DNA from 2 places in the Peribacillus sp. FSL P2-0133 genome. Region 1 is predicted to be linked to the other one. Evidence: a T-box and tRNA genes for the amino acid it is inferred to sense, from the RefSeq annotation. Region 1 holds a T-box; the other holds one or more tRNA genes.
The links. The T-box of region 1 lies ahead of glyQ (glycine--tRNA ligase subunit alpha). A T-box ahead of a tRNA ligase gene usually reads a tRNA of that ligase, here a tRNA-Gly.

Region 1 (5,380 bases):
AAGATGAAAAAGTGATGTTCACTAAACAAAAGGAGATCTTGGAAGAATATGGACTTTCAAGAGAAGGATAAAAAAAGGTATCCTTTATTAAAAAGTTTCTCTTTTGCCTGTCAGGGAATTTTGGAGGCTGTTCGGACTGAACGCAATATCAAGATACATTTCGCGTTAACGGCAATCGTCGTATTCTTTGGCTGGTACTTCTCATTGAATGGGATGGAGTGGCTTTTCATTTTAGCGGCCATAGCCGGTACGATTACGTTGGAGCTCGTTAATTCAGCGATTGAAAGGGTAGTGGACCTGGTAACGGATCAAATCCATCCGCTAGCCAAGCAGGCAAAAGATATTGCAGCCGGAGCTGTATTCATATATGCTATATTTTCTATAATAGTTGGATTGATTATCTTTTTGCCTAAGTTTGGCCTGTAGGTTGCCGAAATGGTACTCAATTTGAAAGGAAGATGTGAATTGAATACAAAAGAATTGATTGAGGAAGCTAAAAAAGCAAGGGATAAAGCATATGTGCCTTACTCCAAATTTAAGGTGGGGGCAGCCCTTTTAACCGCTGATGGAAAGGTCTATCATGGTTGTAATATAGAAAATGCTGCATATAGCATGTGTAACTGCGCCGAAAGGACAGCTTTATTCAGTGCTTATGCCCATAACGATAAAAAATTCACTAAACTTGCAGTCGTGGCAGATACCGATGGTCCCGTTTCCCCATGCGGGGCATGCAGGCAGGTTATTTCGGAACTGTGTGAAAAGGATATGCCGGTCGTTTTGACCAACTTACATGGGGATATAAAAGAACTAACAGTACAGGAATTGCTTCCAGGAGCTTTTTCACCGGAGGATTTAAATGGATAAACTATTTGATGATACACAAGTAAAAGGTTACAAATCAGGTTTCATTTCGATTATTGGACGACCTAATGTTGGAAAGAGTACATTTCTGAATCGGGTCATCGGTCAAAAGATCGCCATTATGAGCGATAAACCGCAAACTACAAGAAATAAAGTCCAGGGTGTACTTACGCAAAACGATTCACAAATGATTTTCATCGATACACCCGGCATTCATAAACCAAAGCATAAGCTTGGTGACTTCATGATGAAAGTGGCAACGAATACATTGAAGGAAGTCGATTTGATTCTCTTCATGATCAATGCGACTGAAGGATACGGACGCGGTGACGAGTTTATCATCGAAAAACTTCAATCCGTAAAAACGCCTGTTTTCCTGGTTGTAAACAAAATCGATGCAATGCATCCAGATGATTTACTTCCGATCATTGAAAAATACCAACAGCTTTACCCTTTTGCGGCGGTCGTTCCGATTTCTGCACTTGAAGGAAATAATGTTGATACACTGCTTGAACAAATCAAGGAACATCTGCCAGAAGGTCCTCAGTTTTATCCAGCTGACCAAGTGACCGACCACCCGGAACGTTTTATCATTTCCGAATTGGTCCGTGAGAAGGTACTGCACCTGACACGTGAAGAAATTCCGCATTCAGTGGCTGTTGTCATCGATTCAATTAAAAAAATGGACAACAGTGACACCATTAATGTCATGGCGACGATCGTTGTCGAACGTGATTCACAAAAAGGGATTGTCATCGGAAAGCAAGGGAAAATGCTTAAAGAAGTCGGTAGCCGTGCCAGAGTGGATATCGAAAACTTATTGGGCTCGAAAGTTTTCTTGGAACTATGGGTGAAGGTACAGAAGGATTGGCGGAACAAAGCAAGCCAGCTCCGCGATTATGGCTTCAATGAGAGCGAGTATTAATTAACAAAATTTACGCGTCATGAAAGTTCGGAAAACGGTCAAGCTAACCATATGGTCGGATATTCATATTGCTAGTTAAAAATGAAAGGTGGGCTTTATATGTTGGATTTTACCTGGGAGTTATTTACTGAAACAGGTAATGTGGACACCTATTTGCTGTTTAAGGAGATAGAAGTCGAGAGACAGGAAAGACACTTGGTATTGAATGATGAGCTAGCAGAATTTGATTTTCCTGTTTCATAGGTTAGTCTTGGCGAGCATGGGTGGTGTCTTGGTATGCTCCAAAAATGTGAGGGCATTGTCATAAGGCGAACTGCATATGGAGAAAATAACAAAATCATTACTATATATACCCGTGAGTTGGGAAAAATTGGCGTTATGGCTAGAGGAGCCAGTAAACCTAACAGCAGGCTTTCTGCCGTCACACAGCTTTTTTGCTCCGGGTATTTTCTTGTAACCACATCAACCGGACTCGGTAGTCTTCAGCAAGGCGAAATGGTCGATTCACTCCGTTTCATAAGGGAGGATCTTTTTGCCACTGCTTATGCTTCATATATTGTTGAATTGCTTGATAAAAGCGTCGAGGATAAGAAACCGAATCCATATTTGTATGAATTGCTTTCGCAAACATTGCATTACATAAACGAGGAATATGACGCAGAGGTTTTGAAATTCATTTTTGAAATGAAGATGCTGCCCGTCAATGGGATTAACCCAGTGCTGAATCAGTGTGCTGTATGTGGTGAAACGGAAGGGGAATTCTCCTTCTCGCTTCGGGAAGCGGGCTTTATCTGTCACCGCTGTCTGGGGAAAGACCCTTATCATTATAAAATTTCACCTTCAGCCGTCAAATTGCTTCGAATCTTTTATTATTTCGATTTATCAAGGCTCGGAAACATTTCCGTTAAGCCTGAAACGAAAAAAGAACTTCGGAAGATCATCGATGCATATTATGAGGAATATTCCGGTCTGCATTTGAAATCAAAAAAGTTCCTGAAACAGATTGATACGATGAAAGATATGTTTTAGGATCTGACCTATTGACATTCCATGCTAGTTTGTATAAAATTCTAATCATTAAAATAAGAAGATTGCGTTGATGGAAAAGAGTATCTGTCATTCTCCATAAAAAGCGAACCCGGGACGGTGGAAGCCGGGATATGGATTTACAGGGAAGGGCGTTTCCGGAGCATGTAGCTTTGAAAAGAGGCCGTTTTATAAACGGCAATTAGGGTGGAACCGCGGGTATACTCTCGTCCCTATGCATTTCGCATAGGGACGGGAGTTTTTTGTTTGCCAAAATGTAATGGTTTCCGATCCTTAATTTTAAAAAGAGCCGTTTTAAATAACCTGGAGGTGTACGATGAATATTCAAAATATGATTTTAACGTTACAAAAGCATTGGTCTGAACAAGGCTGCATATTGATGAATGCTTATGATGTAGAGAAAGGGGCAGGAACGATGAGCCCATACACGTTCCTGAGAGCCATTGGACCGGAGCCTTGGAGCGTTGCTTACGTAGAGCCTTCCCGCCGTCCTGCTGACGGCCGTTATGGAGAGAACCCTAATCGACTGTATCAGCATCATCAGTTCCAAGTGATCATGAAGCCGTCACCTGACAATATCCAAGAGTTATATTTGGATTCATTGCGTGCTTTAGGGATAAATCCGCTTGAGCATGATATTCGCTTTGTGGAGGACAACTGGGAAAATCCATCACTAGGGTGTGCTGGTCTAGGTTGGGAAGTATGGCTTGATGGAATGGAAATCACTCAATTTACATATTTCCAACAAGTGGGCGGCCTTGAGTGTAAGCCGGTTTCCGTGGAAATTACGTACGGGATCGAACGTCTCGCCTCTTACATTCAAGATAAGGAAAACGTATTTGACCTAGAATGGACAGATGGATTCACAGTTCGGGATATATTTGGTCAGCCGGAATACGAACATTCGAAATATACGTTCGAAACCTCCGACCTTGATATGCTGTTTCAGCTTTTCACGATGTATGAAAAGGAAGCGCATCGCCAAATGGAAGAAGGACTTGTGCATCCTGCATATGACTATGTTTTGAAATGTTCACATACATTTAACCTTTTGGATGCCAAAGGTGCCATCTCGGTGACGGAAAGAACGGGTTATATTGCCCGGTGCCGTAACTTAGCGCGTAAGGTTGCCAAAACCTTCTATGAAGAGCGGGAAAAATTAGGCTTCCCGATCCTGAAAGTGAAAGGGGAGAATACAAATGAGCAAGCGTGATTTGTTATTGGAGATTGGATTGGAAGAGCTGCCTGCCCGTTTTGTGACAGCATCAATGAAACAGTTGTCAGATAAAGTACAGCAATGGCTAACGGAAAAAGCGATTGAATTCGGAACGGTTGAAGCTTTTTCAACACCAAGACGTTTAGCCGTATTGGTGAAAGACGTGGAAGAATCCCAAAAGGATATCGAAGAAGAAGCAAAAGGTCCGGCCAAGAAAATCGCTTTGGACAGTGAAGGCAACTGGTCTAAAGCCGCATTGGGATTCGTCAGGGGTCAAGGCATGACTTCAGAGGACATTTATTTTAAAGAACTCAAGGGTGTGGAATACGCCCATGTGAATAAATTCATAAAAGGACAGCAGACTGCTCAGCTTTTATCTGAGCTGAAGGAAATCATCAGTGGCATGACGTTCCCGAAAAATATGCGCTGGGCCAATCAGGAGCTCCGCTTCGTCCGTCCGATTAAATGGCTGATTGCCTTATTCGGCAATGACACAGTTCCATTTAGCATTGCTGACGTGGAAACGGGCCGTGAAACAAAAGGTCACCGTTTCTTGGGCGATAGCGCAATCATCGAGCAGCCGGAACGGTATGAAGATACGCTAAAAGAACAATTTGTAATGGCGGATCCAGATAAACGCCGACAAGTTATATTGGATCAGATTAAAGAGCTTGAGCAGGAGAAAGGCTGGATCATCCCGGTCGATGAAGATCTGCTTGAAGAAGTCAATAATTTGGTAGAGTATCCAACGGTGTTATTTGGACATTTTGAAGAAGAATTCCTTGAGCTTCCTGCTGAGGTACTTATCACATCAATGAAGGAACACCAACGTTATTTCCCTGTTAAAGATAAGGACGGGAAACTGCTTGCTTACTTTGTAACCGTGCGTAACGGCGATGACCGCCATTTGGATAAGGTTTCTAAAGGTAATGAAAAAGTATTGCGTGCCCGCTTATCGGATGCAGCATTCTTCTATCAAGAAGATCAGAAAAAAGAGATTTCAGATGCTTTGAAAAAGCTTGACAGCATCGTTTATCATGAAGAAATTGGTACATTAGCCGAGAAAACTGCCCGGGTAACAGCAGTGACCGGTGCCCTTGCGGATGCTTTGAATTTAAAAGCGGAAAAAGAAATGGCGCTTCGTACAGCGGCAATTGCCAAGTTCGATTTGGTGAGTCATATGGTTTATGAATTCCCTGAATTGCAAGGGTATATGGGTGAAAAATATGCTCTCTTAAAAGGGGAAGCCAAAGAAGTGGCCGCGGCTATCAATGAACATTATATGCCAAGACATGCGGATGACAATGTACCGCCTTCAGTCATTGGAGCAG
Region 2 (5,380 bases), 2.8 Mb from region 1:
TCCATGCAAGAGGTAAACTATGCCGTTTTAGAACCAAATGGTCAATTGTCTGTCTTAAAAAAAGTGGATAGCCAGAGTGTTTCCAAAAAGGATATTACTTATGTGAAACCATTATACATACCTACAGAAATTATTGTGGATGGAAAAATCGTTCCTCATAATTTAAGTAAACTGAGTTTAAACCAAAGCTGGTTGGAAACGCAATTACAGCAGTTTGGTCTATGCCTACAAGATGTATTTTATGCTGAAATACAAAGTGATGGCACTTTGTATATAGATAAAAGACAAGATAACCAGTCTCCTCCACGTTAAGAGGAAAAGGGGGAACTCAAGTCATTTAAATTTGGACAGTCATGCTTCTAGAGCTAACGATTTGCTGATTATTAACAGCCCAATAATCTCTCTTTTTAGGTACCCGCAGGTATATATATTTATATATAAACAAATAATTTCCACCATAAGGAATAGCGTAGCAACTAGCTATTCAGAATGGCAAGTGTCCGAAAGAAGTGGTGCTGCAGCTCACCTTAAGTATGAATTGGTAGATGCCGTAACAAATATACCCGTATAACAACAATCTTATTACGGAGATGTAAGTTCTGCTGATAATCGATACTGGTTTTATCTTCTGTTCAATAATGTATTTACTACAAAAGACTACTACTTAGTGGTTATAAATTGGGAGCTATCCGGTTAACTTTAGTGGTAATGTCCATAACTAGAAAAAAGAGAAAGAAGCTGTCCCAAAAGTCATTTACGACTTTTGGGACAGCCTCTACATCTTAAATATCATTTTGTTTCCAAGGTAAACTGCAGTCCTTTCTCAATTTCCGCTAGTACCTCTTCATCCGTTTCCTTCATTCTTGCTTCTTCCAGAATGGAAACGGCCTGCTCCCGGCCAATTTTCCCTACTGCCCAAGCCGCCGTTCCCCGGATTACGGGCCTTGGATCTTCCTTCATGACCTGTATCAATTGGGGCAATGCCGTTTCATCTTTGAAGTGGGCCAATGCTAAAATCGAATTTCGTTGGATTGGCTTTTTACCACGCCAAGAGCCAGATACATGGCCGTATTTCTCTTTAAAGTCCCGGTTTGAAATCGTAAGCAGTGGTTTCAACAGCGGTTTCGCCAGCTCTGGGTCGGGTTCCATCTCTTCATGGAAATGAAAATCCATTCCTTTGTTTTTCGGACAAACTGTCTGGCATGTATCACACCCATACAAACGATTGCCTATTTTCGTCCTGAACTCATCCGGAAGGAAACCTTTTGTCTGCGTTAAGAATGCAATGCAACGCTTGGAATTTAGCTGCCCGCCCTGAACGAGCGCACCAGTCGGACAAACATCGACACATTTATTGCATGTCCCGCATTGATCTTCCATCGGTTGATCAGGTTCAAATGGCAGGTTGGTAATCATGTCCCCCAAATATACATAAGACCCGAATTCCGGAGTGATGATCATACTGTTTTTTCCACTCCAGCCAATTCCCGCACGCTCAGCCACTGCCCTATCTGATAATTCACCCGTATCAACCATGGATTTCGTCAATGCCCCTGGCACTTTATCTTTAATGAAATTCTCAAGTAACTGCAATCTATTTCGAAGAACGGTATGATAATCCGTTCCCCAAGAAGCCCTGCAAAAGATCCCGCGTCGCTCACTTTTTGTACTTTGCGGAGCATCCTTCAATTTCGAAGGATAAGCAAGCGCAATCGAAATGATGGATTGCGGTTTATCGAATATCAATTCAGGCCTTACCCTCTTTTCTATATCGGTTTCTTCAAACCCTGACTGATAATCCAGCTCCTGTTGGCGTATCAGCCGACCTTTCAATTCGGTAAAAGCCGTGGCCGATGTAAAGCCGATTTTATCAATGCCGATTTTCTTACTATATAAAATCACTTCTTGCTTGAATGAGTTCATATCCATATTAATCACCTACTTCATTCAGTATTCCCATTGAAGCTTGAATCCATTTCAAACCATTGCTATCTATGATAAACTAATTGCAATCATTTTTGGAGGTGAAACGGTTGGAAATTACCATATCAGCTAATCTAAGCAGTAAAATCCCTGAATTCAAAGTTGGGATCATTACATATGAAAACATCGAAGTAGGTCCCTCCCCGCAAATGGTGAAAGGAAGACTTCAACTATTTCAGGAAGCACTTTTCTTCGACCTTGAAGAAAAGGAATTGACCGACTTTTCCGGCATTAAAGCGTGGCGGGAGATTTTCAAGGCTACAGGAACAAACCCGTCACGGTATCGCCCCTCCGTGGAAGCCCTTTACCGCCGCGTAAAAAAACAGAATTACTTGGCACCCATCCATTCAGCCATCGATTTGAATAACTTCTTCTCACTGTTATATGAAGTTCCGATCGGCATTTATGATGCGGACAAATTATCAGGAGACATCTCGATAAAGATTGGCGAAGGGTCAGATGGTTATGATGGTTTGAACGGCCGCATGAATTCCATGGAAAATATGATTACATCAGCCGACCATTATGGCGCATTCGGAAGTCCTTACGTTGATTCAGAACGCACGAAAGTCACCGAAGGAACGAAAAAGGCCATCCAAATCATATATTTACAACCCAATACTCCAATCACCGAAGCAAATCAGCTAACGAAATCCTTGATGGACATGTTCCTTGAAATCCACGGTGGTGTAGGGACTTACTCGATTGTAGAAGGATAATTAAAATTGAATAGAAATAAGCCCTTTCCACAATCGGAAGGGTTCTTTTCATGATTTTCCCTAACTTATATGGATAATTAATAAAACCAGTGCGCGAATATCCTTTTATTCAACCGTTCGGTCATACCTAATTACACAACTTTTTCAGTTTGGACAATAAAAGCACAAACTTATTCAAACTGATTCTACTAACGTAGTTAATCTCATTGAACAAGTTTGTGCTGCATCGAAATCCCCACTCTCCCAGATGAAGGATCTTCAATAAATAGAAAACTACGATTTTCGTTACGGTATGACATCCGGTATTACCGCTTCCAAAGAATGTAGTTAATTGGGACAATAAAAAAATCCCACTGTAAACAGTAGAATTCTTGTAATAATATTTAAACGCAAAGCTTCGTTCTCCAGGTAACGAAACCCTACGTTATGAGTATGTATTGGAGCGGGTGAAGGGAATCGAACCCTCATCATCAGCTTGGAAGGCTGAGGTTTTACCACTAAACTACACCCGCATATCCTTGTAGAACTTTGTCGAATCACTAACAAAATTAATTATATAGTTTAATGTGAAAAAATGCAATAGTTCTTTTAAAAAAATTTAATAATTAATGTATTGTAACGTTAATATATTCATTCACTCTAGTAAAGATGTTAAAAGTCCCCTGATTCAGAGAACTTTTTCATCCTATATGATGATTTAAGACCAAATGACTTCCATTAACCGCGGATAAACCTGCTGTGCCGTTTCAAGCAGCATGATTAACTTCCTGAACGCCAGATCCGGTACGATGTCCCCCTCAATGGAGTATGAATACCGAATGGAAATGGTCCCATTTTCTTCATACAGCTTGGAATACCTAAAATTAGCATTATATTCATTCAGCAGTGTATGTACATCCTGTTTCTTTTCAGGATTCTTCAACTCGGCGACATTAAAGCAAAATAAGTCCGCCACATTTTCATCTTGATTGAAAGCAAATACTAAAAGGACCTTCCACCCGTCCTTTAACTTTTGCTCAGCTCTAAAAAAGGTGGTGCCATCTTCATTCAACTCATTCATATAGATTTTCTCACTAGTTAAAAAATCACGAAATTTAGCAACGTTTGACATGGTTCATCACCTTTCTGTTTGTAAGTACATTTTATAATGAAAACAGGCATTTTTACAGACTTTTCTATAATCCTGCCAATTTCATCCTATTAACAGTGGGGCGAATGAGATTCTAATAAGAACTCCCTTATTAGAATCGCTAGATTGATTAGCTCGTTGCTTCACCGCTAAACCGAAGTGCTTTTTGAAGATCCAAAATTTCGTGGCGGATTTTTGAGTACCCTTCAATTTCCGGAACCTCTTTATTAGTAAGTGACCGCCCCTTATCTGCAGCGATTGCCATTGTTTCAAAAACATACAGTAATTGAGCAAGTTCACGCTCTGAAAGTACCGACCGATCAGAGAATTTCAAGCTTGCATTTAAATAATATCCCAACTGTTCTATTGAAAATATTACGGGCCAAAGAGATTCCAGTCTAGCCTTGTTTTTGAATATCTCACCAAGAGCAGCATTGTAGACCGTTAATAGATTCACCATATTGGTTTGCATTTTGTTCCTTTCACTGCTTTCATCGATTGCAAGTTCATTATCATGTCCAGAGAACGCCACCAACAGAAATTGCCCCTGGCTTCGAATTGTTTTGGCCATCAAATGATTGAGAAGGCTTGAGGCCGATTGACTGCCGATTAACAGCGATCCAAGAAGACCTATCATGCTCCCAACGACGATATCTGTTATTCTTACGGTCGCAAAAAAACTAAAATCATAGCTTTGAGTTGAATATTCCGCCATGATTAAAGCTGAAGGGGTAAAAAACATCGCCGCCAATCCATAATTCCGTACGATGAAAAGCTCTGTAATGATTGTCAAACACAAAATGATCAGAACGATAATGAACTCGTTATGAACGGATGCAAGAATTAAGCTTGCTAATAGGAGTCCGATGATTGTCCCGAAGGTCCTTTGTACCGCACGATGAAATGTGGCAACGATGGTCGCACCTGACATAACGGCTGCACAGGATAAGGGAATCCAGTACGAACGGTTAAAATCAGCGGAATAGGCGATGATGGCGGCAATGGTAAGGATTGTTCCATATCGAATGGAAGAGAGAAAGACAATCGAGTTCTTATCGAACGCCCCAAGAAAAATCGTTTTTAAAGAAGGCTTTGAGATTGAAGCTTCTAGGTGGATTTTACTAACCGGTTCATTCATGATGGCATCTGCATTGTAAATTTCAACGAATAGCTTTTCAACCTCTAGTTCCATTTGGTCCGGCTGAAGAATCTTTGATTCATTTTTAATTTTAGATGCAATGGAGTCGGCCAAGGCACGTACCGATTGTCCTAATTCTGGCGGTAGCACAACCTTTTTGTGCAAGGATAGTTCCAATGCTTCCAGGAAAATGACATTCGCCTGGTCATTCAATAGAAACAACCGCTTTAACATGTCTGAGCTTCGCCTGTTTGAAAACCCGGCTAACAATGTATCTTCGGCTTGTTTCATCGCCAATACCGTTCTTTGTCTTGCTGCATTGAATCTCCCGGTGCCTAGCGAATCAAAGAATGCACCCAATTCTCTGTACACCTTTTCCACCGCAAGCTTTTCTGGTCCATGAGGATTGAA

Region 2: it has a tRNA-Gly gene. The T-box ahead of glyQ (glycine--tRNA ligase subunit alpha) is inferred to sense a tRNA for this amino acid. The anticodon was not compared.

Annotation. Positions count from the first base shown of each region.
Region 1 is NZ_CP150254.1:3,944,151-3,949,530, reverse strand. It holds gene ybeY (rRNA maturation RNase YbeY) at 1-71, shown strand, start outside; gene MKY17_RS18985 (diacylglycerol kinase family protein) at 49-426, shown strand; gene MKY17_RS18980 (cytidine deaminase) at 466-864, shown strand; gene era (GTPase Era) at 857-1,786, shown strand; gene MKY17_RS18970 (YqzL family protein) at 1,886-2,029, shown strand; gene recO (DNA repair protein RecO) at 2,063-2,815, shown strand; T-box leader at 2,874-3,050, shown strand; gene glyQ (glycine--tRNA ligase subunit alpha) at 3,150-4,046, shown strand; gene glyS (glycine--tRNA ligase subunit beta) at 4,033-5,380, shown strand, end outside.
Region 2 is NZ_CP150254.1:916,817-922,196, reverse strand. It holds gene MKY17_RS04425 (DUF421 domain-containing protein) at 1-312, shown strand, start outside; gene queG (tRNA epoxyqueuosine(34) reductase QueG) at 790-1,929, opposite strand; gene MKY17_RS04415 (phenylalanine--tRNA ligase beta subunit-related protein) at 2,034-2,702, shown strand; tRNA gene MKY17_RS04410 (tRNA-Gly) at 3,141-3,214, opposite strand; gene MKY17_RS04405 (YbjN domain-containing protein) at 3,400-3,813, opposite strand; gene MKY17_RS04400 (FUSC family protein) at 3,962-5,380, opposite strand, start outside.